DNA from 2 places in the Erwinia pyrifoliae DSM 12163 genome. Region 1 is predicted to be linked to the other one. Evidence: riboswitches for the same ligand, from Rfam matches in the RefSeq annotation. Region 1 holds a riboswitch; the other holds the start of a gene.

Region 1 (3,111 bases):
GCTGACTGGCTATCCGCAGCGCAAAAAGGGTGGCAACCCCAACCGCTGGAGCAGGTGAGATCAAAAATCAGCGCCCTGAGCACCGATATTCTGACTCACATCAGTCAAAGATTAACCCGGGGCGATCTGTTTACCGACAAAACCGCTTTTACCAAAGGGCTTGACCAAACCAACTTAAAAGACAGTGATAAAACCCGCTTGTGGCAAGCCTTGCAGCAAATTACTTTGCATAAGTAAGTGGAAATAGTTCTTTTCAACATCGCCACGCCTCACAGAACGTGAACTGTCCCGGTCGTGAAACCTGTGGCGATGACAAGGCGCGGTTAAAGGCTCAGGGCATCACCATAATGACCTTTGTCAAAGGGCTGGGTTGCGCGACGGCGGCTGGCTAAAATGCGTTTTCAGCATTGGTGCCTGGCCCTGACGATGGTGTTTATCCGCCAGCATAGCTCACGATGTTAACCCGCTGAGAACAAGAATCCGCCTTGATAAGCTTTGAATACTCGCATCAGCATTTTTTGTTCCAGATCATCTTTTCATTAAAAGGGCAGAGATAACTTTTCTTTATGAGGTAAGATAAATCTTACAGGCCTGTAGTTTGTAGCTAATTTTATCAATTTACTGAATAAAGGTATTGATATGCCAATCAGCGATCATAACTACGTCAATTTTTCCGAAGATCACGAAATGAACTACCACGCGAGGAAAGTCGATAAGCGGGAAACGGCTATGAATCGGGAAACGCTCAGAACCATGGGTACGGAGCGTAAAGCCCAGCTTCAGCAGGCCCGGCTCAAACATTCTGAGTTCCACCCGTACGTCAAAGAGAATAAACATCGACTTGATTAACATGGCAAATTTTTTCACATAGCGTGCAGTTAACAATGAATGACGATGTGTATATCACCTGAATCTAACAGATCGTCATTCATCTTTTCAGCCCGCGTCAGGCGCAAGCGTTGCAGCACATTCTCCGCCAACGTCAGATAAGACATCACTCGATGTGATTTCAGGCTGTTAGCCTGATACTTCAGGTCTTACCCTCTATTTCAGCGTCACAGCACGGCAGTGGTCAGGTAGCCTGACCCGGATAGCCCGGTTTGCTGCTTGCCTTCGGCCAGTCACTTCCCTATGCTGATTCACTGATAAGCATGACCAATGACTCGGGGTGCCGTTCCTTCACCGGAACCGGCTGAGAAAAACCCGTTGAACCTGAACTGGATAATGCCAGCGGAGGGAAGTCAGATGCCCAACCGGCATCGCCTTCTTGATCGCCGGTTGGGAGTAGAAATGATCCAACCTCAAGCCCTTCGCCACGCCGACGTGGCCCGTTCTTTGACCCTGTTTCGCCAGCAACCTCCGCTCATTCACTGTATGACCAACGATGTGGTGCAAACCTTTACCGCTAACGTGCTGCTGGCGCTGGGCGCGTCTGCGGCGATGGTTATCGATGGTGAAGAAGCCGCGCAGTTCAGCGCAATAGCCGATGCGCTGCTGGTCAATGTCGGTACGCTGACACGCGGGCGTAGCGAGGCGATGCTGGCGGCGATAGCGTCCGCTAAAGCTGCCGGGCGCCCCTGGACGCTGGATCCGGTGGCGGTCGGTGCGCTGGATTTCCGCACGCGTTTTTGTCAGCGATTGCTTTCGCTTAAACCTGCCGCCATTCGCGGTAACGCTTCTGAGATGATGGCGCTGGCCGGGCAGCCCGTCAGCGGACGCGGCGTCGACAGCCTGCATGCGTCGGATGCGGCCATCAGGTCCGCCATCTTACTGGCACAGAAAAGTGGGGCAGTGGTGGCCATCAGCGGCGAGGTGGATTTCGTCACTGACGGCCAGCGGGTACTTCGCGTTAACGGTGGCTCTGCGCTGATGACGCGCGTGGTCGGCACCGGCTGCGCGCTGTCGGCGGTGGTGGCCGGTTTTACCGCACTGTCGGGCGACCGCCTGACGCATGTCGCCAGCGCCTGCCGGCTGGTTTCTCTTGCCGGGGAACGTGCTGCGGCACAGGCGCGGGGGCCTGGCAGCTTTATCCCGGCCTTTCTGGATGCGCTGTATCAGCTGGATGCGGAGGCGCGGGCATGAAACGTATTAATGCCATGACCATTGCCGGCACTGACCCAAGCGGGGGGGCGGGCATTCAGGCCGATTTGAAAGCGTTCTCCGCGCTGGGCGTTTACACCACCAGCGTGATCACCGCGCTGGTGGCGCAAAACACCACCGGCGTACAGTCGGTGAGGCGCATCGATGCTGATTTTGTCGGTGCGCAGCTTGATTCGGTGCTGTCTGACGTGCGCATTGACACGATCAAGATCGGCATGCTGGCGGACAGTGACATCGTCGAAGTGGTGGCGCAGCGGCTGAAAAAAACCAGCGCGCCCTGGGTGGTGCTGGATACGGTGATGCTGGCGAAAAGCGGTGATGCGTTACTTAGCGACGGGGCTGTCGCCACGCTGCGTGAACGGCTGCTGCCGCAGGTCTCGCTGATCACGCCAAATTTGCCTGAAGCGGCGGCATTACTCGACTGCGCCCCGGCAGGAGATGAAACGCAAATGCGGCAACAGGGCAGGGCGCTACGGGCGCTGGGCTGCCGGGCAGTCCTGTTGAAGGGAGGCCATCTTAGCGATTCGGAAAGCCCTGACTGGTTGTTTACGGCGGAAGGCGAGCAGCGCTTCAGTACGCCGCGCATCGCCACGCGCAATACGCACGGCACCGGCTGTTCGCTGTCGGCGGCGCTGGCGGCGCTGCGCCCACGCCATGATAACTGGGCAGACACGGTACAGGCAGCCAAACAGTGGTTACAGGGCGCGCTGGCGCAGGCGGATTCGCTGGAGGTTGGCCACGGACAGGGGCCGGTTCATCATTTTTATCAGTGGTGGTAGGTGACCAGCGATAGCGAGAACATATGAGTTTGCCCGGCGGGGGTACAAACGCCGGGCGTGCCATGCAGGGCTACAAAGCGCGATGTCAGTAACAGATTATGCCAGCAGTTCGCAGGAGGGTGGCAAACGGCATTCCAAAGCGGCGGGCAGCACTTCAATATGGAACTCGGTGCCGCTAAGCGGCTCGCCGTCGAGATTAAACGTCATCTCGTGCGGGGAGCGGATGGTCAAC
Region 2 (3,111 bases), 1.3 Mb from region 1:
AGCTGAATGCCGCGCCCGGCCAGCTGAAACAGGCCGCTATCCCGATCGAGCAGTTGACGTAACGATCCCATCCCTTCAGACCGCGCGCCCCGGATCAACCACACCGCTTCCCCTTGCCACTCGCCAATGCGCGATCCTGACGATCCTGTCAGGCCCAGCGAAGCGGCATCGCCATGCGGCAATTCGCCTCCCGGTAACCAAATTTTATGTTCCTCGCTGACAACCCACCAGCCTTCGTCTATGCTTTGAATCTCTCGTACCATAATTTACTCATCGTCCTCAGCTTAGAGACTGAATTGAGGTCAGGGGTTAAAATTATATTCCCGGAGCAATACATGCTTAACCAGTTAGAAGTCCTCACCGCCCGCTTTGGCGGATGCAGTGAGCTGGTAGACTTTTGTCTGCTTTCACGCAGACAGCTACTGGTTGCGTATTATCAGATGGTTGGCATAAAGCCTAACAAGGAATCGCTGACTGCGCTTGATGAAAATGCCCTTGACGCGTTCTGCCAGAATCTGGTTGACTACCTTTCCAACGGTCACTTCACCATTTACGAGCGCTTTATTAAAGAGCTGGAAGGAACCGAACTGCTGGCTAAAGCGGCGCTGATTTATCCTTCTTTACAGGAAAATACCGCGCAAATTATGCAGCTGTACGATACGCATTTCGAGGCCGCTATCGACCATGGTAATGACCTTCACTTCCAGCATGCGCTCTCCGTAGTCGGCGAAGCGCTTGAAGCGCGCTTCACGCTTGAAGATAAATTTATTCAACTGGCACTAAAAAAAAATGCCGGGTTACAGACGGCCGCCAATGATCCCTCCCTCGCCCGTCCCGCCTGACGAGTGAACAGAATGTGAATTTCTTGTAGTTTCCTGAAAGCCCCTTTATGCTGACCGGGTTGAGGTGAAATTTCCTCACCCTATTTCCGGATTGAATTTCTGGCTAGTCGCTGGAAATCATTCATTATCTTGTCGGAGTGCCCTTAGGGGCTGAGACCGTTAATTCGGGATCCGCGGAACCTGATCAGGTTAGTACCTGCGAAGGGAACAAGAGTAAATCAGTGGTAACGGTGTGAAATCCTTTTCTCTTACATCGTTCTCATTACTCCCGCCTCCAGGCAAGCCAATTTCCGTTCCATTATCAGGAAGTTGCTATGTCTATCGTTGAAAAAAAAACCACCCGCCGTGAACAACGCGCCCAGGCGCAGAAGTTTATCGACTCCTTACAAGGTAGCGCTTTTCCCAACTCAAAACGCATCTGGCTCACCGGATCGCAGCCCGATATTCGTGTACCGATGCGCGAAATCCAGCTTAGCCCCACCGTAACAGGTGGCCGCAAAGATAATCCAACGCTGGTCGAAAATGAGCCGGTGCCGGTCTATGACACCGCCGGTCCCTATGGTGACCCGGAAGCCAGCATTGATGTTCATGCCGGACTGGCCAAACTGCGTCGTGACTGGATTGTCAAACGCAATGATACCGAACAGATCGCCGAACTGAGTTCCGCCTATACCCAGGAACGCCTGGCCGATGAGGGGCTGGATCACCTGCGTTTCGACAACCTTCCGCGCCCACGCAGCGCCCGTGCCGGGCGCTGCGTGACTCAGATGCACTACGCGCGTCTTGGGGTGATTACGCCGGAAATGGAATTTATTGCCATCCGCGAGAATATGGGGCGCGAGCGCATTCGCGGCGAAGTGCTGTTACAACAGCACCCGGGTAACAGCTTTGGTGCCAGCCTGCCGGAAAATATTACCCCCGAATTTGTCCGCCAGGAAGTCGCAGAAGGACGCGCCATTATTCCCGCCAATATCAACCATCCGGAATCGGAACCGATGATTATTGGCCGTAACTTCCTGGTGAAAATCAATGCGAATATCGGCAACTCGGCGGTCAGCTCCTCTATCGAAGAAGAGGTGGAGAAGCTTGTATGGTCGGCGCGCTGGGGCGCAGATACGGTGATGGACCTGTCAACCGGGCGTTATATTCATGAAACACGCGAGTGGATCCTGCGTAACAGCCCGGTTCCCATTGGCACAGTACCAATCTATCAGGCACTGGAGAAAGTGAACGGCATAGCAGAGGATCTCAACTGGGAGATCTTCCGCGATACCTTGCTGGAACAGGCTGAACAGGGCGTCGACTACTTCACCATCCATGCCGGCGTGCTGCTGCGCTATGTGCCGATGACCGCCAAACGGCTGACCGGCATTGTTTCACGCGGAGGATCGATCATGGCGAAATGGTGTCTGTCGCATCATCAGGAAAGTTTTCTCTATCTGCATTTCCGTGAAATATGCGAAATCTGCGCCGCTTACGACGTATCCCTGTCGCTCGGTGACGGCCTGCGTCCAGGCTCGATTCAGGACGCTAACGATGAGGCCCAGTTCGCCGAGCTGCGCACGCTGGGTGAACTGACCAAAATCGCCTGGGAATACGATGTGCAGGTGATGATTGAAGGCCCCGGTCATGTACCCATGCAGATGATCCGCACCAATATGACGGAACAGCTGCAACACTGCCACGAAGCGCCCTTCTATACGCTCGGCCCGCTGACCACTGATATCGCACCGGGTTACGACCATTTTACCTCCGGAATTGGTGCCGCGATGATTGGCTGGTTTGGCTGCGCCATGCTGTGCTACGTCACACCCAAAGAACATCTTGGCCTGCCGAACAAAGAGGATGTTAAGCAGGGACTGATTACCTACAAAATCGCTGCCCACGCCGCCGACCTGGCCAAAGGCCATCCCGGCGCGCAGATCCGCGACAACGCCATGTCAAAAGCGCGCTTTGAATTCCGCTGGGAAGACCAGTTTAATCTTGCCCTTGACCCGCATACTGCCCGCGCTTATCACGATGAAACCCTGCCCCAGGAATCGGGCAAGGTGGCGCACTTCTGTTCGATGTGCGGACCGAAGTTCTGTTCAATGAAAATTACCCAGGAAGTGCGGGAATACGCCGCACGACAGGAAGCGGAAGCAAAGCCGGTCGAGATTGGCATGGCACAGATGTCGCATGAATTCCGCCGTCGGGGAGGCGAGCTTTATCACCGCGCCGATAGCCTGAAGCCGGAGGAAAAAGTATGAGTCGTGGGGCATTCCCAACA

Evidence for each region. A riboswitch is a leader RNA that binds a small molecule or an ion and turns the genes downstream of it on or off. The one in region 1 is predicted to bind thiamine pyrophosphate.
Region 2: it holds a riboswitch for thiamine pyrophosphate, as region 1 does, so the genes downstream of both, thiC (phosphomethylpyrimidine synthase ThiC) here and thiM (hydroxyethylthiazole kinase) in region 1, are expected to answer to the same signal.

The regions. Positions count from the first base shown of each region.
Region 1 is NC_017390.1:1,565,886-1,568,996, forward strand. Features, by position in the region: gene EPYR_RS06920 (chorismate mutase) at 1-237, shown strand, start outside; gene EPYR_RS20880 (hypothetical protein) at 619-867, opposite strand; partial or broken gene EPYR_RS21510 (hypothetical protein) at 879-1,034, opposite strand; TPP riboswitch at 1,155-1,256, shown strand; gene thiM (hydroxyethylthiazole kinase) at 1,291-2,082, shown strand; gene thiD (bifunctional hydroxymethylpyrimidine kinase/phosphomethylpyrimidine kinase) at 2,079-2,879, shown strand; gene yegS (lipid kinase YegS) at 2,976-3,111, opposite strand, start outside.
Region 2 is NC_017390.1:310,558-313,668, reverse strand. Features, by position in the region: gene nudC (NAD(+) diphosphatase) at 1-263, opposite strand, end outside; gene EPYR_RS01430 (Rsd/AlgQ family anti-sigma factor) at 336-842, shown strand; TPP riboswitch at 966-1,066, shown strand; gene thiC (phosphomethylpyrimidine synthase ThiC) at 1,157-3,091, shown strand; gene thiE (thiamine phosphate synthase) at 3,088-3,111, shown strand, end outside.